DNA from 3 places in the Micromonospora sp. HUAS YX12 genome. Region 1 is predicted to be linked to each of the others. Evidence: riboswitches for the same ligand, from Rfam matches in the RefSeq annotation. Region 1 holds a riboswitch; each other region holds the start of a gene.

Region 1 (7,766 bases):
GGCGGGCACCCTGACCCCGTTCAGCGGCACCTACCTGTACCTCGATCCGGTCGACGGGTCACACGTGTTCACCTCGTACGAGACCGGTCGCCGATACCGGATCACGGTGCTATCCGGGGCCCTGCGCCGCACCGACGGCGTGCAGGCGCTGGGCACCGCCGACCGGTCGGTGGACCTCCCCGCCGACCGGCCGTGGGAGATCGCGGTCGAGGAGTACGCGACAGCCCGCCGCCGGTACGACGGGTCCGTCCCGTTCGAGCGGCTGCACCTCGACCGGACGACGGAGTTCAGCGCGTTCGTCGACGCGATCGCCCCGTGGCGTGGCCCGGACACGCAGGCCGCCGAACTGGCCGCGTACGTGCTGTGGTCGGCGACCGTCTCCCCGGCGGGCTTCGTCGGCCGCCCCGCCGTCCTGATGTCCAAGCACTGGATGGACAAGGTGTGGAGCTGGGACCACTGCTTCAACGCGATCGCCCTGGCCGCCGGCGAGCCGGAGCTGGCCTGGCACCAGTTCCAGCTGCCCTTCGACCACCAGGACGAGGCCGGCGCGCTACCAGACTCGATCACTCACTCCGAGGTCCTGCACAACTTCGTCAAGCCCCCCATCCACGGCTGGGCGCTGCGCCACCTGCGTCGCCGCCTCCCCCAGCCGCCGGACCGGGCGGCGCTGGCCCAGACGTACGACCGGCTGGCCCGCTGGACCCGGTTCTGGCTCGACGCGCGCCGCGCGCCCGGTCAGGACCTGCCCCACTACCAGCACGGCAACGACAGCGGCTGGGACAACGCGACCACCTTCGACGGCCACCGGGTGCTCCAGACGGCCGACCTCGCCGCGTTCCTGGTCTCGCAACTGCGCTGCCTGGCCGACCTCGCCGCCGAGCTGGGTGAGAGCGCCGAGCAGTGGTCCCGGGAGGCCGACCGGATCTGCGCGGCCATGCTCGACGACCTCTGGGACGGCGAACGGTTCCTGGCCCGCAGCCCGCACACCGGTCACCGGCGGGCGAGCCGCAGCCTGCTCGACCTGATGCCCGTCGCACTCGGCGCGGACCTGCCCGCGCCGGTCGCCGCCGCCCTGGCGCGCGGTGTCGAGGCGCACCTGACCACGCACGGCCTGGCCACCGAGCCGACAAACTCGGCCCACTACGCCGCCGACGGCTACTGGCGTGGCCCGATCTGGGCACCCTCCACCGTCCTGGTCGAGGACGGCCTCCGGCGGGCCGGGCAGACCAGGATGGCCGACGACATCAGTCGGCGGTTCCTCGCGCTGTGCGAGAAGTCCGGGTTCGCGGAGAACTTCGACGCCGAGACCGGTGCCGGCCTCCGGGACCGCGCGTACACCTGGACGGCGAGCAGCTACCTCATCCTGGCCGCCGCTCAGGAGCAGCGGCGCGGCACCGGCGGGTAGGCCGGACGCTCAGCGCACCGGCACCGGGCCGGTGCTGGACCGCAACGAGATGGGCGGCGTGTAGAGGCGGTGTCGTGGCACGGCACCGCGCTCGGCGATGGTCTCCAGCAGCAGCGTCACCGCCTCGGCCCCCATCTCGACCATCGGCACGTCGGCGGCGGTCAGCGGCGGGCGGAAGTCCTCCGCCCAGTGCTGGGCGGCGACGCCGGTGACCGAGAAGTCGCCCGGCACGGACATCCCGGCGCTGGTCAACGCTCGCTGCATGCCGGGTAGGGCGGCCTCGTTGATGGTCGCCACCGCAGTGACGTCCGGATGGGTGGCGAGCAACTGTTCCACGCACGCCTCGCCGGCTGCGGTGTCGTCGCCGCAGCAGACCTCCACGCCGGTCAGGCCCCGCTCGGCCACGGCGGCCCGGAAACCGGCGAGCGCCCGGTGGCTGGGGCCGTAGCCCGCCGCCACCAGTTCGGCGGAGCGGTTGACCAGCGCCACCTGCCGGTGCCCCAGGTCGGCCAGGTGGTGCACGCACCTGGCGATCAGGCCGGCGTAGTCGATGTCGATCCAGCTCATGCCGTGCGGATCGGCCGTCCGGCCGATCGTGACGAACGGCAGACCGGCCTTGGACAGCCGGGTCACCCGGTCGTCCTCCAGTCGGATCTCCATCAGGATCACGCCGTCGACCCGGCGCCCGGTGACGATCCGCTCGAACGACCGGTCGTGGTCACCACCGGAGGGGGACAGCAGCACGTCGAGGTCGTGCCGGGCGGCCGCCTCGACGACACTGGCGACGAAGCCCAGCTGCATGTCGGTCAGCCGCTGACTCGCCGGCGGGATCACCAGACCGAGGGTGCGGGTACGGCCCTCCTTCAACGCGCGGGCGCTGGCGTTCGGCCGGTAGTCCAGCTCGTCGATGACGGCCTGGATCCGCTGCCGGGTCGCCTCCGACACGGCCCGTTTCCCGCTCAGCACGTACGACACGGTGCTGCGCGACACTCCCGCCCGGCGGGCGATCTCGCCGATGTTCACAGCTCGCCCCCCGAATGGACTCCTGCCCCGACACGGGGGCCACCAGGCTCTGCCGACGAGCATATCCGCAGCGAGCTCGCCACCTGTCGACCCGGTGCGGGCCCCTCAGCGGGTGGCCGGTGGCGTGGAGGCCGGTCGGCCAGCCCCGCCGGAACGCTTGAGCATGACGGCTGCGCCGACGACGAAGACGCCGGCCCGCCAATCTCAGTCAGCCACCTAGCCGAACGGCCCTGCTCCCAAACTGCTCCCAAACTAAGGGGCAATCCACGGCACCCGGGACGCAAGCGGATCCCGGACCGGCAGGTGCTGTGCGGGATCTTGTTCGTGCTGCACACCGGCATCCAGTGGGAGTTCCTGCCCCAACAACTGGGGTTCGGGTCGGGGATGACCTGTTGGCGACGCCTCGAGGAATGGAACCGGGCCGGGGTGTCGCAGCGGCTGCACGAGCTGTTGTTGGCTGAACTCCAGGCCGCCGGGAAGCTGGACTGGTCCCGTGCTGTGATCGACTCCTCACATGTCCGGGCCGCCAGACGCGGCCCTGCATCATCGTCCGGCGTCTCCTTCCCCGGTACTGGTGGAACATGACGTCGTCAGGCTTACCTGCCCGGCTGAAGCGTCGCGTCCGCTTCTGTGGAGGTGGGGGAGACGGTGTCGGTGGACGCGGTGACCAGGAGGTAGTCGGACGTCAGCACGAATCGGTCGGTGTCGACGGCACCGTGCCGGTCGACGAAGGCGCGTAGGTCAGCCACGAGGTCGTTCCATCGGTGCTCGGCGTGCAGCCGGTCCCGTTCCGCCACGACGTGCCCGGCGCTGTCGACGAGCAGTGCGGTTGCCGCCTCGGCGTCCGTGAAGTCGAGGTGTAACCGGTGGGAAACGGCCGACGTCACGTGCAGACCGGCGGACGCCAGGATCGCGTCGATCGCCTCCGGGTCGCCCCACCGGCTCGGCGGTCCGCTGCCGGCCGGTGGCGTGGGCAGATAGTCCCCCACGACCCGGCCCATCGCGGGCAGCAATGTGCCCGGCATCCAGGCGGCGAGCACGAGCCGGGCTCCGGGAGCGCAGATCCGAGCCAGCTCGCGCGCCGCCGCAGCGTGGTCGGCGGCGTACATGACGCCGAAGACCGAGAGCACCACGTCGGCGCAGCCGTCCGGCAGGGGTAGGGATGTCGCCTCACCGAGCAGCCAGTCGATCGCGAGCGCCGACTCGGTGGCGCGCCGCTCGGCCAAGCTCAGCATGACCGGTTCGAAGTCCACACCGGTCGTTCGGGCGCCGCGCGACGCGGCGAGCACGGCCGCGTTGCCGGTGCCGGTGGCGATGTCGACGACGCGGTCGCTTGGGCGGATCGCCGCCGCGGCCACCGCCGCCTCGGCGACCGGCATCAACCGGCGAGCCATCGACGAGTAGTTGCCGATTCCCCAGGTCGTCGCTGGATTACTGTCCATTCCACGCCTCCCCGTTGAAGGAAGGCGCCCTTGGACCCGTGACCGTCGGGTGAGCGTAGCGGACACCTGTCCGTTGCAGCGCCTCTCACCCGCGCAATCGCGACATTACTATGAATCTTCGGACATCGGAAGCATGCAGGCGCCCCTCGACTGGCTGCAGACCAACTTCTACAAGACCGAGCCGGAACTCGGCCATTGCCTGCGCCTGCCCCAAGTTCATCACCACACCGCAGTACATCCCCCGGCTACAGGAACGCCTGCACACCGAGGAACAACCTCATCGCCGACGCCACCGAACGCGGCTGGGCCCGCGAAGTCGAACGACACCGCTGCACCACCGACCGCATCCGCCGCCTCCTCGACGAACTCAGCCCCGCCGCACCAGCCAACTCACGCAACGGCAACAAGGCAGCTGCACACGAAGAGTGACGATCTGTGCAGAGGGCTCCGCGCGTTGTCAGCGGCATGAGCGGGCACCTGATCTTGCGTTCCTTTGTTCTCCATCGACCGCTGCATTTCCTGATACGACCAGTCACAGGTGCTCCGTTGTCGTTCTACATCGGAGGGAACACCCCGGCGCACACGGATTGCTAGAGTGCCGGCAGGTCACGAGTGCCAGCGCGAAGCCCCGGCTCGCTGGCCGGCAACCCTCCGTTCGTGGATGGGGTGCCCCGGGTGATGACCGGGCCCGGTGCGCGGTGCGCCGGGCAATCCGCGAACGGAGGACCATTTGTGTCATTCACCACGACGTTGACGGCTCCGGTCCTGGAGGGTGACCTCGTCTGTCTGCAGCCGCTGGACCATCGGCACGCCGCCGACTTGGCCGTGGCGGCCGAGGAGGACCGCACCTCGTACCGATACACCTGGGTGCCGACCGCTGCGGAGGTGAGCGACTACATCGACGCGCAGCTGGCACGGGCCGCAGCCGGGACGCTGGCGCCGTACGCCCTGGTGGCGAAGGCGACGGGGCGGGCGGTCGGTGCCACCGCGTACTGGGATCCGCGGCTGCGGCCGGGCCGCAACGAACTGTGCGCGGTCGAGGTGGGATTCACCTGGCTCGCCGCGTCGGCGCAGGGCGCCGGGCTCAACACCGAGGCGAAGTTCCTGCTCTTCGCCCACGCGTTCGAGCACTGGCGGGTCGTCCGTGTCGACCTCAAGACCGACGCCCGCAACAACCGCTCTCGGGCGGCGATCGAGCGTGTGGGGGCGCGGTTTGAGGGCGTACTACGCTGCTGGTCGCGGTCTTGGGCGCCGGGTGAGGACGGGCTGCTCCGGGACTCCGCCATGTATTCGATCGTCGCCTCGGAATGGCCGGCCTGCCGGGCCCGGTTGCAGGCCCTGTTGGCGAGGGCCAGGAACGGCAACGCCAAGGTGGAGCCGATTCAGGGGTGAGCAGGCCGCACGCGGGTACGTCCGGTCGGGCTTACGAGCGTGGCCAGGTCGGCGTAGACGACGTCGAAGCCGCGTCGCCGGAGGGCGGCGATGTTCTCCACGAACAGCAGCGGCGGTCGAAGGACACGAACGGCGTCGGCGACGGCACTCCACAGGCTGGAGTGCGCTCCGGTGATGCCGACGCGTTTGCCGGCGTTGTAAATGTCCAGGGGAAACCGGCGGTGAGGACGTCGACCGGTTCGACTCGCGCCCAGTCGACCACGACTACCGCGAGTTGAAGACCGGCCTCGGCCTGGACCACTTCGAAGGCCGCTCCTGGATCGGCTGGCACCGCCACGTCACCCTCGTCACCGCCGCGCACCTGTTCATCACCGAACTACGCCTGGACCCAAAAGCGGCTGCGCCGGCCTGACCCTCTACAAGGTCCTCCGCGAGCTGCAACGACTCCTCGCGACCTGGACCGGCGCCTGTCTCACCTGCCACCAACCCGTGAAACCGCTACATCGCAATAAGCGCCACAGAACCGAACAAAGTACTACTAGTCGTCGCTTAACGCGAGCAGGGCCGGCTGGGTAGGAGACAGTGAACGGTCGGTTGGACATCGGCACCCGTGGTCGACCGAGTGCGCCGCCGGAACGTCGTCGACGGGATCGATGAGCACGTTGCTGGGCCATGGAGGATTGCCACGTTCCCCGAGGTGGGGATCGGAGCCCGGTGCCGCTGCTCCCAATCTGCTCCCAATTTAAGGGGCAACATGGCGATAGCCCGTTACCTGTGGCTCCGGTGACGGGCTCGCCACCTGTATATATTCATGGTGGGCGATACTGGGATCGAACCACCAATCTCCAAGGTGTGAACTGTCGGCGAGCCGGTCGGATCAGGCTCGATGCGAGGTCAGACGGCCCGTTAGCGCGCTGCTCGGTCTGGTTTGGCTGGCACGGTTGCTGTACTTCGCTGCTGTACTGCTGGCATCAGATCAGGCGTTGGATGCGGACCTTTGGGCGCTCGTTTCTGAGGTGGCCTTGCTTGTGCTGGCGGACCTGCTCCTCCCAGACCTCCTGGTCGTAGTCCGGGTCCGGCGGGGTCCACTTGTGTGAGCCGTCGCTGTAGTGGAACTTCTCGTCGCCGGGTCGAAGGATGCTCATCGGGTCCAGCCCAGGAAGCGGTGGTGCAGGTGGCCGGCGGGAACGTGGGCCAGGTCCTGGGCGGCGTCGACGAGCTGGGCAGCCAGGTAGAGGGCCAGCGACACAGGGGCGCGATCGTATTCGGCTCGCAGTTCGCGTCGCCGGGTCTGGCATGGCCAGTCTCCCGCACAGCCGCCGCAGGTCCAGGCAGGTTTGATCGGGTGGTGGGTGGTCATCGCGGGCCGTCCTGGCTGGGCCAGTGGCCGCGGTTGATCGGGATGCGGTGGCGGCTTCGGCAGGGCAGGCTGCTTCCGCAGCGGCAGACGTGCCGCCAGTGCCGCCATGACCAGACGGGCCGATGACGGCGGGCGAGGGTGAGCGCCACCGCCAGGACGTACTCCTCGTACGAGACGCGCTTCATCGGCTCGCCGGAGCCGTCGGGGGCGACTCTTCGCCGCGTCAGAGGATCGGAAGGGAGCACTGCCGCCTCCTCGTGCCGCAGGTGTCCGGGGGCGTGGATGCCCGATCACGGGGGATGCGCCGGGCACCCACGCCGGTGAGGACGGCCCACAGCGCCAACCGAGGGAATCGACCTCCTCGGCAACCTCCCATAGGTACCGTTGGGTAGTCAAGGGCTGACGTAGGTGGTCTACTCGTGTTGCCAACCGAGGGGAACACCGTGCCACCGCGTTACCGCTACGAGCAGATTGCCGACGACCTCGCCGAGCGCATCGCCTCCGGCGAGTTCCCGCCGGGCTCCAAGCTGCCCAGCCGTCGAGAGTTGATCGAGCACTACGGCGTTACCGAGCCGGTAATCGACCGCGCCATGCAGGTGCTACGGATCAAGGGGATGACCGAGACGCTGCCCGGCGTGGGCGTCTTCGTCGCCGAGTAATCGCCCAAGGTCAGCCAGCCGCCTGGACCCCTCGCTTGTAAGTTCTGGGCGCGTCGACCGGCGGGGTCCGTCCGCGTCCCTGACCTCGGGCACCTGTCCGGCACCGTTCGGGAGAGCGTGGCTCCGTTCGCGCCAGTTGCTGTCACCGTTGCTGTCGACAGATGAGCCCTAAACGCATCGGGCGCAGCAGGGACTGCACCGGAAGGGCGCGACTGCCATGATCATGCCGTGGGACTTCTCTGCGATTACTTCTCGGCCGCCTCTGATGATGCAGCCGCCGCCGTGATCGATGTCCTTGGCGGTCCGCGTGCCGCCTCAGATACCGGATCCGAGGTTGTCGAGCTGAAGGGTATCGAGCCCTTCGTGGTGCTGGGGAAGCTGGAGGAGTTGCTGACCGGCCTCGACTACGACTCGGTAACAGAGAACCTGAGGTGGGGTCACGCCGTCGCTGTTCGTCATGACGGCGAGCTACTTGTCGTCTCGCT
Region 2 (7,766 bases), 2.4 Mb from region 1:
ACCCGCTCGGCCTGCGGGCCCTTCTGCCCCTGCGCGATCTCGAACTCGACCCGCTGACCGTCGTCGAGCGCCTTGTAGCCGTCCATCTCGATCGCGGAGAAGTGGACGAAGACGTCCTGCCCGCCGTCGACGGCGATGAAGCCGTAGCCCTTTTCGGCGTTGAACCACTTCACGGTGCCCTGTGCCACGGTGCACTTCCTCACTCTGCGCGGCGTTCCAACACCCGGAAGCCGGCGGACCGGCACCGGTGGCTCACCGATTCAGCGATCGGTGACGCTGAATTCAGTGACCGAAATCGCACGCTACACGAGGCGTGACGACGGCGCACGACCACAAATCGGGCATATTCCGGGGCGTACCCGGGCCTGTCGCACACCCGCGGCGGGCCGTCCGGTATGCATGCGGCATGACCAGCGCGACCACCACGACCACCGTCCGCCGGGTCCGGCCGACCGACGCCGCCCGGATGCGGGCGCTCCGGCTGGAGATGCTGGCCGACTCCCCGCTGGCCTTCCTGGAGACGGTGGCCGAGGCCGCCGCCCGGCCGCACGCGGAGTTCGCGGCCCGGGTCGCGGCCGTCTCCCGGGGCGACCACACCGCGCAGTTCGTGGCCGACCCGGGCGGCCGTCTGGTCGGCCACGCCGGCGGCACCGCGGCGCCGGACGAGCCGGGTCTGACGCTCGTCTACGCGGTCTACGTGACGCCGGCCCGGCGGGGCAGCGGCCTGCTGGCGGCGCTCGTCGACGAGGTGGCGGCCTGGTCGCGCGCCTGCGGACGGCCCGGCCTGATGATGGAGGTGGTGGTCGGCAACGACCGCGCCTACCGGGCCTATCAGAAGCTGGGCTTCGTGGACACCGGGGTACGGGTGCCGCACCCCCGGATCACCGGCCTGCACGAACTCCAGATGCGCCGGCCCGCCTGAGCCGGCGCGGCGTTAACAAGGGGCCCCTCCTCTACCGGAGGCGTTAAGAAGGGGCCCCTCCTTTCAGACGTGCCGGCGGCTCTGCACGATGCGGAACCGGTTGGCGACGTACGCGCCGTCGGTCAGCGCCGAGTTGGCCGCCGCGTTCGCGCCCGAGCCGTGGAAGTCGGAGAACGCCGCCGACTGGTTGACGAACACCCCGCCGGTCAGGTTGCAGGACAGGTGCACCCCGGCGTCGATCGCCGCCGCCTCGGCCGCGTCCAGCACCGCCTCGTCGGTGGAGTAGACGCCAGCGGTCAGCGCACCCTTCTCCCCCACCGTCTCGCGCAGGATGCGCAGGCTGTGCTCGGTGGAGTCGGTGGCGATGGCGAACGAGATCGGCCCGAACCACTCCCGCGAGTAGGTCGCGGTGTCGGACGCGTCCAGCTTCACCACAGTCGGCGTACGCACCACCGCGCCGGGGAAGGACGGGTGCTCGACGGTGCGCGACTCCAGCACCGGCTCGCCGACCTTGGTGACCTCCTCCAGCCGCTCCAGCACGCCGTCGTTGACGATCGCGCCGGTCAGCTCGACGCCCCGGGCCGGGTCGGCGGTCAGCTTGGCGACCGCGCCGGCGATCCCGGCGGCCACCTCGTCGAAGCTCTTGTGCCCCTGGTCGGTTTCGATACCGTCGCGCGGGATCAGCAGGTTCTGCGAGGTGGTGCACATCTGGCCGCTGTACAGCGTCAGCGTGAAGCCCAGGTTGCGGCAGAGCCCGGCGAAGTCGTCGGTGGAGTCGATCACCACCGTGTTCAGGCCGGCCTTCTCGGTGTAGACGGCGGCCTGCCGGGCGTTCGCCTCCAGCCAGTCGCCGTACTCGGTGGAGCCGGTGAAGTCGACGATCTTGACGGCCGGGTGCAGGGCCAGCGTGGTGGCGAGCTTCTCGCCGTCGGTCTCGGGGGCGAGCTGCACCAGGTTCGGGTCGAAGCCGGCCTCGGCGAGCACCTGGCGGGCGTACCTGACGGTGATCGCCAGCGGCAGCACCGCGCGCGGGTGCGGCTTCACCACCACCGGGTTGCCGGTGGCGAGCGAGGCGAACAGACCGGGGTACGAGTTCCAGGTCGGGAACGTGTTGCAGCCGATGACCAGCGCGACCCCGCGCGGCACCACGTGGAACGTCTTGGTCATCCGCAGCGGGTCGCCCTTGCCGGCGGCCTTCTCCCAGCCGGCCGTCCCCGGGTGGCGGGTCATCTCCGCGTACGCGTAGGCGACCGCCTCCAGCGCCCGGTCCAGCGCGTGCGCGCCACCGGCCTGGAACGCCATCACGAACGCCTGGCCGCTGGTGAACTGCACCGCGTTCGCCAGCTCGAACACGTTGCGGTGCAGCCGGTCCAGGACCTCCAGGCAGACACCGGCCCGGGCCTGCGGGCCCGCGTCGCGCCAGGCGGGCAGCGCGGCGTTCGCGGCGGACACCAGCTGGTCGGCGCCCGCGTGCGGGTAGCGCACGTCCAGCGCCACCCCGAACGGGCTGACCTCGGTGGCCACCGTGGTGCCGTCACCGGCCTGGTCGAGCGGGAAGTCCTCGCCCAGGTACGCCTCGAAGGCGGCCTTCCCGTCGGCGGCGGCGGTCTCGCCGTACACCCGGGGGCTGGGCGACTCGGGGTAGGCCGACCAGTACCCGCGCTCCGCGATGGCGGTCAGCGCCCGGTCGAGGGTCTCGCGGTGCCTGTCGTACAGGGGGTGCGGGGTCTCCGTCATGCCCGCCATCATGCAACAGGAAGGCACCAGATCAGTAGGGGCGTGTCACAACTCAGATCGTCAACTGCCAGTCGACGGAACCGGCGGCGGGGCGGAAGCCGAGCTGTTCGTTGATCCCGATCATGTGGCGGTTCGCCGCCGCGTTCCAGGTGTCGACGACCCGCAACGCCGGTTCGTGCGCCAGCGCGTACGCCAGGTTTCCGGCCTTGCAGAGCAGGCCGAGCCGGTGGCCGCGGTGGTCGGGGTCGACGATGGTGATCTCCTGCCAGGCGTGGTCGGTGCTGCCCGCGTCCAGGCCGAGCTGGGTCCAGCCGACCAGGCGGCCGGACGCCTCGTGCACCACGCCGGTGTTGTACCGGCGTACGCCCCGGGCATCAAGCGCCCGCTCCGCGTCCCGCATTCGCGCCGCGTCCATCTGCTCCGGCTCCCAGTCCAGCTCACCCATCGGCGCGTCGACCAGCAGCCGGCCCTGGAGGTAGGCGACGTCCGCGACGTACTCCTCGGGGGTGTGGTCGCGCCACCGCACCGGCCGGTATCCGGTCGCCGCGGCGCGGGCCCCGGCCAGCAGCGCGGACAGCCGGTCGCGGTCGAGCCCGGTCACGTCGAGGCGGCGGCGGACGTCGGCCAGCGCCGGTTCGGCGCCCATGGCGGCGGCGAACGCGGCGCCGGGGAAGACCCGGTCCTCCTCGCCGGGCAGCGCGGCGGTGGTCGAGCCGACAAGGCGTTTTCCGCCGTGCTCGCGGAGCAGCCGCACGCCGTGCTCGTGCAGCACGCGGCCGATGCCGCGCCGCCGGTACGCCGGGTCGACTGTCAGTTCGACGGTCGCGTTCTCGGTGTTGTCGATCGTGTGCAGGTAGAGCCGCAGCCAGCCGACCGGCGACCCGCCGAGGCGGGCCACCAGCCAGCGCGTGTCGATGCCGGGCATCGGATGCGACAGCGGCGCCTCGAACCGCCGCCTGCAGGGGTCGGGCAGGTCCGGCTCGTCGACGGCCTGCGCGGCGCACGCGATCCGGTAGACCGCGTCGAGCGTCTGCCGGTCGGCCGGGTCCAGGGGCGTCACGGTGAGCGTCATGCCACCAAGGGTGTGCCGGACACAGCGAAGGGGCCAGCGATTTTCCGCCGGCCCCTTCGGACGTTGGTCGGGAGGGACGTCCGCACAACGCCTCCGGCGTTGGGTCGCAAGAACTTGAAAAGTCTCCGGCGGATGCCCTCCCGCACGAAGCATCTTGCGCCGTCCGGTTCCTGCCGTCAAGTCCTTGAGGGCGGTTTTCTGGCACTCACCGCACATCACCGGTTACCCACCGGTCTCACCCGATCCCCCACCCGGGCGAGCCCCACCTCCCCCACCCGGCCAGCCCACCCGGCCCGCCCGCCGCCACAGCGGTGATCAAGGAGTTTGCGTCCCGAGACGGCCCGGCCGGTGACACTTTCTCCTTGATCACCGCACCGGCGGCGGCGGGAGAGCGGGGCGGTCAGGCCAGGAGGCCGGCGTCGCGGGCGGCGCGGAGGCTGGGCTTGATGCGGTGGGTGGGACCGACCTGGGCGGCCACCGCGTCGAGCGTCTTCAGACCCTCGCCGGTGTTGAACACCACGGTCTCGGCGGCCGGGTCGAGCCGGCCCGACTCGACCAGCTTGCGCAGCACCGCGACCGTCACGCCGCCCGCCGTCTCGGCGAACACCCCGGTGGTACGGGCGAGCAGCCGGATGCCCGCCCGGATCTCGTCGTCGTCGGCGTAGTCCATCCAGCCGCCGGTACGGCGCACCGCCTCCAGCGCGTACAGCCCGGCCGCCGGGTCGCCGATGTTCAGCGACTTGGCGATGCCGGCCGGCTTGACCGGCACGATCGTGTCGGTGTCGCCGTGCAGCGCGGTGGCGATCGGGTTGCAGCCGGCCGACTGCGCGCCGAACACCTTCCAGCCGCCGGCCGGCGCCTCGACCAGCCCGATCTCGACCAGCTCGGCGAACGCCTTGTCGATCTTGGTGAGCAGCTCGCCGCTGGCCATCGGGATGACCACCTGGGCCGGGATCCGCCAGCCGAGCTGCTCGGCCACCTCGTAGCCGAGCGTCTTGGAGCCCTCCGCGTAGTAGGGCCGCACGTTCACGTTGACGAACGCGGTGTCCTCGAACTCGTCGGTCTCCACCAGCTCGCCGCAGAGCCGGTTCACGTCGTCGTACGAGCCGTCGATGGCGACCAGGTCGCCGCCGTAGACCGCGGTGGTGACGACCTTGCCCTGCTCCAGGTCGCCGGGGATGAAGACGATCGACGGCACGCCGGCCCGGGCCGCGTGCGCGGCGACGGAGTTGGCGAGGTTGCCGGTGGAGGCGCAGGCGTACCGGGCGAAGCCGAGCGCCCGGGCCGCGGTGAGCGCCACCGAGACGACCCGGTCCTTGAAGGAGTGGGTGGGGTTCGCGCTGTCGTCCTTGACCCAGAGCGGCGCGGTGAGCCCCAGCTCGGCCGCGAGGTGCGGGGCGGCGACGAGCGGGGTCAGCCCCGGGTCGAGCGTGACCCGGGTCGCCGGATCCTGGCCGGCCGGCAGCAGCGCCGCGTACCGCCAGATGTTGTCCGGACCGGCCTCGATCTGCTCGCGGGTGACGGTGGCCAGCGCAGCGGTGTCGTAGTCGACCTCCAGCGGCCCGAAACACTCGTAACAGGCGTGCTGCGCGGCGAGCGGGTACCGCGCCGAACAGGCACGGCAGACCAGGGCGCGGGCCGGGCTGAGGGTGGTGTCGATACCGGTGGCGACGGGAAGCGTCGACGTCATGTCGAGGATTTCCTCTCATCTTTCCCCGCATCGCCGGGTGCGGCGGGGACGGAATTGGCACCTGCCCGCTGTCGCTCGTCATCGAGCGTGCGGGTGGTTGCCGGGGCGTCGTCGGGCCGTATCCCTCAGCCCCTCTGGATGAGGTATTCAGTTGTGCCGCCGAGTCTAGGCGCTGCTCACGGCCACGCCACCTCGGGATCCCACGCTGTGGGCCGGATCAGCGTCCGACCACCGCGCGGCGGAGTGGCATGATCGCCGGATGCGGAGACCGGCGCGCCTGATCGGCGCCCTCACCGGCGTGACGCTGATGGCCGCCTGCGCCCCGGCGCAGGGGCCCGCGGACGGGAGGCTGCCCGACCGGCCACCCACGGGCATCGACCCGCTGACCACGGTTCCGCCGCGGCCCGGTGCCCCCACGGCCGACCCGGCACCCGCCGCCACCTGCTCCCCGGAGGGCATCGCGATCACCGAGCTGGGGGTGAGCGCCGCGATGGGGCTGCGGGCCATGGGCCTGGACCTGGTCAACTGCGGCGACCGGCCGTACGAGCTGCGCGGCTATCCGGCGGTCACGCTCCGGGACGCCGACGGCGACCCGATCGAGGTGCGGATCATCCCGGGCGCCGCGCCGATCACCTCCGGCTTCGACCACCCGCCCACCCGGATCGTGCTGGCCCCCGGCGAGCGGGCGGGCGCGGCGCTGATCTGGCGGAACCTGGTCACCGACGCGACAGTGGTGGCCACCGACGGCACAGAACTCGACGTCGCGCCGGTGGCCGGCCGGCCGGCGTACCCGGTCGCCCTGGACGGGCCGATCGACCTCGGCAACACCGGCCGGCTGGGCGTCAGTGCGTGGGAGCGCCGGAAGCCCGGCCCGGCCGGCACGCCCACGCCGGCCGCCCCACCGCCGCCCACGACTCCGCCGGTCAATCCGCTGTAGGACCAGAGCCCGGCACGGGAGCGCCCGACCGGGATCTGGTTCGGCGGCGAACGCTCAGACCGGGACGGAAGCCGGCGCGACGGCGGGCTCGGTCACGGTGGACCGGCGGCGGGACAGCAGCGCGTCGAGCGCCCAGTTTCCCGGGCCTAGCACCGCGACCAGCAGGAACGACCAGCAGAAGAGCGCGGCCAGTTCGCCGCCGTTCTGCAGCGGCATCAGGTGGTCCGGCTGGTGCACCACGAAGTACGCGTACGCCATCGAGCCGGAGGCGAGCAGCGCGGCCGGCCGGGTGAACAGGCCGACGAGCACCAGCGCGCCGCACACGAGCTGGATCAGCGCCGCCCACCAGCCGGGCCAGGTGGCGAACGGCACGGCCCCGCCGGTGACCGGATTGCCGCCGAAGACGCCGAAGATCGAGGCGGCACCATGGCAGAGGAAGAGCACGCCGGTGACGATGCGGAACAGGGACAGCACAGGGTCTTTCAGCTGAGCCGGGATCATAGGGAACCTCCTGGTACGGGTGCCGGACGCCGTCCAGGATGGGGGGACTATCGATCGATGTTAATCGATTTCTTTGCAGGCGGGACAATCCTGTGGGAACGCTCCCATGATATGGGCCGGACCACTCGCGTGGCGACCCCGTCCGGTCACCTCAGCTCGTGACGTCCTTGCGGGTGAAGCGCCAGAAGGCCAGACCCCAGAACAGCGTGGCGTAGACGACCGCCGAGAAGGCGCCCTTGACCACGTCGTCGGTCTGCATCGGTGTCGACAGCAACCCCAGCCAGGCGCTGCTGTAGTGGGTCGGCAGCAGGTTCCGCAGCCCGCCCAGCGCGGTGATCTGGTCCAGGATGCTGGACAGGATCCACAGCAGCACCGCCCCGCCGACCGCGCCGAGCGCGGCATCGGTGGTCACCGACAGCAGGAACGCCAGCCCGGCCACCACCAGCAGCACGACCGCGAGATAGCCGAGCACGCCGAGCAGCCGCAGCAACCCGTCGGCCGGGGCCAGTTCGGCCGAGACCTGGCTGCTCAGCGGCTTCCAGCCGTACCGGAGCGTGCCGGCGAGCAGCGCGGTGCCGGCCAGCAACAGCAGGGCCAGCCCGGAGTACGCGAGCGCGACGACCAGCTTCACCGCGAGCAGCCGGGCCCGGGGCACCGGCACGGCGAGCAGGTAGCGCAGGCTGCCCCAGCTCGCCTCGCTCGCCACCGTGTCGCCGCAGAACAGCGCCACCACCACGACCAGCAGGAACGACGCGGACACCAGGATCGAGAACAGGGTGAAGTTGAGCCCGCCCGAGGTGGCCAGGTCGGCCAGGCTGGAGAACTCGCCCCGCCCGCCGTCGTCGTCGTCCCCGGCGTCGAACTGGAACGCCACCAGGATGATCAGCGGCAGCAGCACCATGAACCC
Region 3 (7,766 bases), 2.4 Mb from region 1:
GGCTGGCCGACCGCGACGGGCAGCGGATCGCCTCCGCGATGGAGGAACTGCGGCACCGGGGCAAGGCGACGCTGCACGACCGGCTGCACCGGGTCCGTACCGCGTTCGGCCTCGCGCTGCAGGCCGGGCTCGCCGCCGGCCTGGCGTACCTGATCTCGCACCGGCTGCTGAAGAACCCGCAGCCGGTCTTCGCCCCGATCTCCGCTGTGGGCACGCTCGCCGCCTCGGTGGGGCAGCGGTTCCGGCGCACCGTCGAGCTGATCGTCGGGGTGGCGGTCGGCGTGCTCGTCGGCGACGCGCTGATCTACTTCCTCGGCACCGGCGCGTGGCAGCTCGCGCTGGTGGTGACCTCGGCCATCCTGCTGACCATCTTCGCCGGCGCGAGCGTCGCCATCGTGATCCAGGCCGCGGCCACCGCCGTGCTGATCGTGACACTCAGCCCGTCCACCGAGAACCTGGAGTTCCCCCGCTTCATCGACGCGCTCCTCGGCGGCGGTATCGCGTTGCTGGTCACCGCCGTCCTGTTGCCGCTCAACCCGCTACGGGTGATCAACCGGGCGGCCCGGCCGGCACTCGACCTGCTCGCCGACCAGCTCGACGCGTGCGCCGAGGCGCTGCGCAAGCAGGACCGGGGCGCGGCCCAGCAGGCCCTGTTCCGGCTGCGCGAGAACAAGGAGGAACTGGCCGCGCTCTCCGAGGCGATCGAGGGCGCCAAGGAGACCATCACCATCTCGCCGGCGCGGTGGCACCGGCGCAGCGAGCTGACCCACTACGCCGAGGCGGCCGACCCGATCGACCGGGCCATGCGCAACAGCGGCACGTTGATCCGCCGCGCGGTCACCCTCATCGAGGACTCCGAACCGGTCCCCGAGCCGATGCCGGACGCGATCGGTCACCTGGCCGAGGCGGTACGCCTGCTCCGCCAGGAGTTCGCCGCCGGGCAGGAACCCGAGGAGGCCCGCGAGCGGTCGCTGCGCGCGGTGAGCGAGGCCGGCCGGGCGTACGCCGAGGGGGTCGGCTTCTCCGGCAGCGTGGTGATCGCCCAGGTGCGTACCACGGCGAGCGACCTGATGGTGGCCTCCGGGGTCGAGCAGGAGGAGGCGAACCGGCTGGTACGGCAGGCGTTCGGCGAGAACCGTCCGGGCGAACCCGCAGCCCAGAACCCCGCAGCTCATCCCCCCACAGCCCCACCCGTCGGCTGACCCCGCCCCAGAGGGCGGGCTGGGGGAGATCTTGGTACGGGAGCGCCCCCACGGGGGCGGGGCCGTACCAAGATCTGGTGCGAGCGCTAGGGGAGGTGGGTCAGGGCGGTTACGAGGGCGTCTACCTGCGCCTCGGTGGTGCCCAGGCCGAGGCTGGCGCGCAGGGCGGTCGGGGGCAGGTCGGTGCGGCCGGTACGGGCGGCGGCCTCGGCCAGCAGGCGCCGGGTCAGCGGGTGCGCACAGAACAGGCCGTCGCGTACCCCGATCCGGTGCCGGCTCGCCAGGTGGGCGGCCACCTCGGCGGAGTCCCGTCCGGCGACGACGAAGCTGACGATGCCCACCCGGGGCGCTTCGGGGGAGAACACGCGCAGTTCCACCACGTCCGGCAGCGCGGCCAGGCCGGTACGCAGCCGGGCCAGCAGTGCCTGTTCCCGGGCGTGCAGCGCGTCCCGGTCGGCCGCCCCGAGCGCCTCGCAGACAGCGGCGAGCGTCACCGCGCCGAGGAGGTTCGGGGTGCCGGCCTCGTGCCGGGCCGGGCCGGTCGTCCAGCGCACCTCGTGCGTCGCGGCGCCGACGTGGCTGGTGGCGCCGCCCCCGGCCAGGTACGGCGGGGCCGCGTCCAGCCAGTCCGCGCGCCCGGCCAGCACACCCGTGCCGAACGGGGCGTACAGCTTGTGCCCGGACAGGGCCACGTAGTCCACGTCCAGCGCGGTCAGGTCGACCGGGGCGTGCGGGGCGAGCTGCGCGGCGTCGACCAGGATGCGGGCGCCGTGCCGGTGGGCCACCCGGGCCAGCTCGGCGACCGGCCAGCACTCGCCGGTGACGTTGCCGGCGCCGGTGACCGCGACCAGCACGGGCAGGCCGGGCCGGGCGTCGCGTGCGAGTTCGCCGAGCGCCGCCGCGAGGGAGCGGACCGCGCCGGCCGGGCTGTCCGGCACCGGCAGCCGTACCGAGCCGCGCGGCCAGGGCAGCAGGTTGGCGTGGTGCTCGCCGCCGAACGTGATCACGGTGGTGCCGGCGGGCAGCGCCCGGGCCAGCAGGTTCAGCGCGTCGGTGGTGTTCCGGGTGAAGATCACGTGATCGCCGGGGCGGGCGCCGAGGAAGTCGCCGACGGTCTGCCGGGCCCGCTCGTAGGCGAGCGTGCAGCGCCGCGACAGCGCGCCGGCGCCGCGGTGCACACTCGCGTACCAGGGAAGGAGCTCGGCCACCGCGTCGGCCGCGGCCCGCGCGCACGGCGCGCTGGCGGCGTGGTCCAGGTTGATCTCCCCCGGTACGCCGAGCACGCCGAGCGGGTCGGGCCGGACCGTCGCGGGCAGGACGGGCAGCGAGGGTACGAGGGTGACGGTCATGCCGGAGCCTCCCGGGTCACAGGGACCCCAGGGGTGCCGGGACGGGGTCCGCGCTTGCCCGGCGCGCGGAGCGGCACCGGGCCCGGTCATCACCCGGGGCACCCCACCGCGAACCTCGACGAGGGTTGCCGGCCAGCAAGCCGGGGCTTGACGCTGGCGCTCGTGACCTGTCCGGGAGCATAGCCGTCACGATGCGACCGGACCAGTGGGTCGTGGGTGACTACGCTGACCGCATGGCCGACACCCCGCCCGGCGCAGCCCCGCCGCCACCGCACGCGCCCGTCGCCCCGCCGGGGGCGCCGGCGCCCCGGATGCCGCTGCGCCGGCTCGGCTGGCGGCGCTTCCTGGTGCTGGCCGGTGTGGTGCTGCTGATCGCGGCCGGTGCGCTGTTCATGGTGTTCACGCTCGGCGAGAGCCTGGGCGCCGAGGCGCTGCTGATCGGCGTGATCGCGGCGATCCTGCCGGTGCCGGTGCTGGTCTTCTGCTTCCTCTGGCTCGACCGTTACGAACCGGAGCCGCTGAAGTATCTGATCTTCTGCTTCGCCTGGGGCGCCTTCGTCTCCACCGCGATCTCGCTGCTGGTGAACACGGCCAGCGCGGGGCTGTTCGAGGACCGGGGGCTGCCGGTCGCGCTGACCGCGGTGCTGGTCGCGCCGTTCATCGAGGAGCTGACCAAGGCGGCCGGTCCGCTCCTGGTGCTGATCTTCCGGCGGCGGGAGTTCTCCGGCATCACCGACGGCCTGGTCTACTGCGGGCTCTCCGCGGTCGGCTTCGCCATGGTGGAGAACATCCTCTACCTGGGCGGGCACGGCTACCGTGCCGGCGCCGACGAGTACGGCCCGGCCACCGGCGCGCAGCAGGTGATCGCGATCTTCATCGTCCGGATCCTGCTGTTCGGCTTCGCCCACCCGCTGTTCACGTCGATGACCGGCGTCGGGCTGGGTGTCGCCGCGCGTACCGCCGACCGGCGGGTACGGGTGCTCGCGCCGCTCGCCGGGCTGCTGCTGGCGATGATCCTGCACGGCACCTGGAACCTGCTGCCCTCGCTGGCCCAGGCCACCGGGGAGACCGTGATCGTGCTCTACGGCTACATCGGCGTGATGGTGCCGATCTTCTTCGCGATGGTCGGTCTGGCGGTCTGGCTGCGCGCCTGGGAGGGTCGGCTCACCGAGCGCACGCTGCCCGACTACGTACGCGCGGGCTGGCTCACCCCGCCCGAGGTGGCGGCACTGGGCAGCCTGGGCCGGCGGCACGCGGCGCGCACCTGGGCGCGACGGGTCGCCGGTGACGGCGGGGTACGCGCGATGCGCGGCTACCAGTTCGCCGCGACCCGCCTGGCGCTGCTGCGGGACGGGATGCGCCGGGGACTGGACCGCAAGCCGGAGGAGCGGGAGCGGACGGCACGGGAGGAACGGGAGCTGCTGGACGCGATCACCGCGTACCGGTCGTTCTTCGTCGGTCGTGACCCGCAGGCGCCGGTCGGGGTCTGGGACGGTCAGCGCTACCACCTGCGGTTCCCGGACGGCTCGCAGCGCCCGGTCGAGGCGCCGGACGACCCGGTGGTGCCGATCCCGGTGGTGCTGGCCCAGCCGCCCGCCTTCCCGCAGGGCGGCTACGGCCCGGGCGGCTACGGCCCGGCCGGCTGGCAGGGCGGCCCGGGCGCCGGCCACGGACCGGGCGGCTGGCACGACCCGGGCGCGCCCTGGCACCCCGGGCGCTGAGGCCGGCCGGCTCGTCGGCGGCGGTGGTCAGCTCATCAGGCCGGTCAGGAAGTCGCCGAGCCCCTGGGCGATGGCCATCAACGCGGCGCCGATGCCCTTGAACATCTGCGCCGCCCCGTCCGGCCGGAACGCCATGAAGTAGATCAGGAACGCGAGGAATCCCCAGGCGAGGATCTTCTTGATCACTACCGGCATGGTGTCCCTCCCCAGGGCGCGCTGAGGTGCCTGGGCTTCCCGCCGGGCAGCGCCGCAAACGGCGCCGACCCGCGCCGGGCCCGTCGCCGGAGGTGAGAGCTACAGGTAGAGACCGGTGGAGCCGGCGGCGGTGGTCTCCACCCGCTCGGCCGCCACGGCGTGCACGTCCCGCTCGCGCAGCAGCACGTACGCCCGTCCGTGCAACTCGACCTCGGAGCGGTCGTCCGGGTCGAACAGCACCCGGTCACCGGCCACGATCGCGCGGACGTTCGGGCCGACGCCGACCGCTGTGGCCCAGGCCAGCCGCTTGCCCACGGCTGCCGTCGCGGGGATCACGATGCCGGCGGTGGAGCGGCGTTCCCCCTCGCCACCCTCGGTACGCACCAGCACGCGGTCGTGCAGCAGACGTATCGGCAGCCCGGCGTCGAGACTCTGGTCGGCGGTCACGCGAAGACGCTACCGCGTGGCCGTCGGTCGATCCCCGTGTGGTTGGCGAGAGCGCCGGGCGGGCAATGTGTGGCCGAGTCGCCCTAGGGTGGGGCGTACGGACGTATCCTGTGCCCCCTGCGACCTGGTGGGGCTGACTTTGCCGGAGGTGCGCTTGAGCCGCTTCGAGCGGATGCGTGGACGGCTCCGCCGCGCGTACGAGTCGGGCCGGGAGGCGGCCCGGACCCGGCGGGCCGCAGCGGAGGCCGCGGAGGCCGGGGACGCGGGAGTGGCCTCGCCGGCCGCGCCGGGGCCGCCCGCCTCACCGGAGGCGATGGTCGTGGGCGCCGGGTCGCCGGCGGCGTTGCACTCCTCGACGGTCAGCCGGGACGACACGGAGGTGCCGCACGCGCTGCGCATCGCCGCCGCGTGGTGCTGGCGCCTGATCGTGATCGGCATCGTGACCTGGGCACTGCTCAAGATCGTCGGCACCATCAGCATCGTGATCATCCCGTTGGCCGTCGCGCTGCTGCTCTCCGCGCTGCTCGCCCCGGCGGTCGGCTGGCTGCTCCGGGCCCGGCTTCCCCGCTCGCTGGCGACCGCCGTGGTGCTGGTCGGCGGCCTGGCCGCTGTCGTCGGCACGCTCACGCTGGTGGTCAACGAGTTCATCAAGGGCGTACCGGAGCTGAGCCAGAAGTCCTCCGAGGGCGTCCGGCAGATCCAGGACTGGTTCAAGACCGGCCCGCTGCACCTGTCCGACAGTCAGCTCAACCGCTACATCGACGAGGCGCAGAACTGGATCAACGGCAACACCGAGCGGTTCACCAGCGGTGCGATAAGCACCGCCGCCACGCTCGCCGAGGTGCTCACCGGCACCGTCCTGGTCCTGTTCGCCACGTTCTTCTTCCTGCGCGACGGCAACAACATCTGGCGGTTCCTGGTCCGGCTGCTGCCGGTCGCCGCCCGCTGGAAGGTCGACGACGCCGGTCGCGCGTCCTGGGCGACGCTCGGCGCCTACGTGCGGGCCACCGTCCTGGTGGCCTTCATCGACGCGGTCGGCATCGGCATCTTCCTGGTGCTGTTCGACATCCCGTTCGCGTTCCCGCTGGCCGCGCTGGTCTTCCTGGGCGCGTTCATCCCGATCGTCGGCGCGTTCCTGTCCGGCGTGGTGGCCGTGCTGGTGGCGCTCGTCGACAGCGGCCCGGTCACCGCCCTGATCATCCTGGGCGCGGTGATCGGCGTGCAGCAGGTCGAGGGCCACGTGCTCCAGCCGCTGATCATGGGCCGCGCGGTGGCCATCCACCCGCTCGCCGTGATCATCGGCATCGCCGCCGGAGTCGTGCTCGCAGGCATCGCCGGCGCGCTGGTCGCGGTGCCGCTGATCGCCGTACTCAACACCGCGGTCCGCCGGCTCGCCGCGCGGAGCGTGCCGGACACCCCGCCGGACGCGGTGGTCGTCGCCTCCCAGGCGCCCTGACCCGGCAAGACCCGCCGACGCCCGCGTCACCCCGCCCCGGGGAGGCGCGGGCGTCAGCTCTTGGCGAGCCGTTCCAGCGCGCCCCGGGCCACCTCCGGCCGGGTGGTGTACCAGAACGGCGGCAGCGAGCGGCGCAGGAACGGGCCGTACCCGCGTGCCGTCTCCAGCCGCGAGTCGAGCACCGCCACCACGCCCCGGTCGCCGGTGGCCCGGATCAGCCGGCCGACGCCCTGGGCCAGCCGGACCGCAGCGATCGGCACGCTCACCGCCGCGAAGCCCGAGCCGCCACCGGCGTCCACCGCCGCCGCCCGCGCCGCCGCGAGCGGCTCGTCCGGGCGGGGGAAGGGCAACCTGTCGATCACCACGAGCTGGCAGGCGTCGCCCGGCACGTCCACCCCCTGCCAGAGCGACATCACCCCGAACAGGCAGCTCTCCCGTACCTCGCGGAACCGGCGCACCAGCAGCGGCAGCGCCTCCTCGCCCTGAAGAAGAACCGGCAGGTCGGTCCGCGCGCGGACCAGCTCCGCCGCCTGCTGCGCGGCCCGTCGCGACGAGAAGAGCCCGAGGGTACGACCACCGAGCGCCTCGACCAGCGCCAGCAACTCCTCACCGGCCGGTCCGGGCAGCCCGGAGACGCTGGGGCGGGGCAGGTGCGCCGCCACGTACAGGATGCCCTGCCGGGCGTAGTCGAACGGCGAGCCGACGTCGAGCGAGCTCCAGCCCGGCCCCTCGGTCGCCGGTACGGTGCCGATCGCCGCCCGGCTGCCCTCGGTGGCGGCCACCGGCGGCGTGACCGGGGCGCGGCCGGCGGCGGCAGCGGTGGCGAGCGCGGCGGCGGCCGGGGACGGCGGGGCGGGCGGCGGCGCGTCCAGCCCCAGCGCCCGGGCCACCGTGTCGAAGCGCCCGCCCAGCGCCAGCGTCGCCGAGGTGGCGACCACCGTGCGCTCGTCGTACAGGTGGGTGGCGAGCGTGCCCGCCACCGACAGCGGCGCCACCACGAGCGCCCGGCGACTGCCGTTGTCCGGCTTCTCGACCCAGGCGACGTCGTGGTCGGCCTCCTCCAGCAGCCGCTGGGCGGTGGTGGACAGCTCGTCCAGCACCGCCTTGGCCTGCTGCTTGCGTACCGGGTCGGGGTCGTCGGCCTTCACGTCGCCGATCCCCTCCAGCGCGGCCCGGGTCGCCGAGTCCAGCAGCGTGCACGCCTCGCGCAGCGCGGGCGGCAGACCGGCGGTGAGCCGCCCGGCCGGCGCCTCGGCCAGCCCCACCGCGAGCGCGTCACCGGCCTCGGTGAGCCGCTCGGCCACGTCGGGGCGCAGCAGCGGCCGGGCCCGCCGGGTGGACCTGTCGATCAGCTCCGGCACCAGCTCGGCCTGGGCGGCCGACGAGACCCGGTCGG

The links. A riboswitch is a leader RNA that binds a small molecule or an ion and turns the genes downstream of it on or off. The one in region 1 is predicted to bind S-adenosylmethionine.
Region 2: another riboswitch for S-adenosylmethionine. It lies ahead of thrC (threonine synthase); the one in region 1 lies ahead of ABIH81_RS29700 (GNAT family protein).
Region 3: another riboswitch for S-adenosylmethionine. It lies ahead of ABIH81_RS10570 (aminotransferase class V-fold PLP-dependent enzyme); the one in region 1 lies ahead of ABIH81_RS29700 (GNAT family protein).

The regions. Positions count from the first base shown of each region.
Region 1 is NZ_CP157974.1:6,263,491-6,271,256, forward strand. It holds gene ABIH81_RS29680 (trehalase family glycosidase) at 1-1,405, shown strand, start outside; gene ABIH81_RS29685 (LacI family DNA-binding transcriptional regulator) at 1,415-2,428, opposite strand; partial or broken gene ABIH81_RS29690 (transposase) at 2,630-2,953, shown strand; gene ABIH81_RS29695 (class I SAM-dependent methyltransferase) at 3,025-3,870, opposite strand; SAM riboswitch class IV at 4,475-4,590, shown strand; gene ABIH81_RS29700 (GNAT family protein) at 4,603-5,262, shown strand; partial or broken gene ABIH81_RS29705 (IS701 family transposase) at 5,516-5,674, shown strand; gene ABIH81_RS29710 (hypothetical protein) at 6,234-6,407, opposite strand; gene ABIH81_RS29715 (flavin reductase) at 6,404-6,622, opposite strand; gene ABIH81_RS29720 (hypothetical protein) at 6,619-6,807, opposite strand; gene ABIH81_RS29725 (GntR family transcriptional regulator) at 7,066-7,281, shown strand; gene ABIH81_RS29730 (hypothetical protein) at 7,510-7,766, shown strand, end outside.
Region 2 is NZ_CP157974.1:2,137,453-2,145,218, reverse strand. It holds gene ABIH81_RS10510 (cold-shock protein) at 1-188, opposite strand, end outside; gene ABIH81_RS10505 (GNAT family N-acetyltransferase) at 407-922, shown strand; gene paaN (phenylacetic acid degradation protein PaaN) at 986-2,659, opposite strand; gene ABIH81_RS10495 (GNAT family N-acetyltransferase) at 2,712-3,731, opposite strand; gene thrC (threonine synthase) at 4,132-5,421, opposite strand; SAM riboswitch class I at 5,434-5,566, opposite strand; gene ABIH81_RS10485 (DUF4232 domain-containing protein) at 5,681-6,358, shown strand; gene ABIH81_RS10480 (DoxX family protein) at 6,413-6,859, opposite strand; gene ABIH81_RS10475 (ABC transporter permease subunit) at 7,011-7,766, opposite strand, start outside.
Region 3 is NZ_CP157974.1:2,157,244-2,165,009, forward strand. It holds gene ABIH81_RS10565 (FUSC family protein) at 1-1,202, shown strand, start outside; gene ABIH81_RS10570 (aminotransferase class V-fold PLP-dependent enzyme) at 1,289-2,551, opposite strand; SAM riboswitch class IV at 2,597-2,719, opposite strand; gene ABIH81_RS10575 (PrsW family glutamic-type intramembrane protease) at 2,743-4,272, shown strand; gene ABIH81_RS10580 (hypothetical protein) at 4,300-4,467, opposite strand; gene ABIH81_RS10585 (co-chaperone GroES) at 4,567-4,914, opposite strand; gene ABIH81_RS10590 (AI-2E family transporter) at 5,087-6,370, shown strand; gene ABIH81_RS10595 (ATP-dependent DNA helicase) at 6,424-7,766, opposite strand, start outside.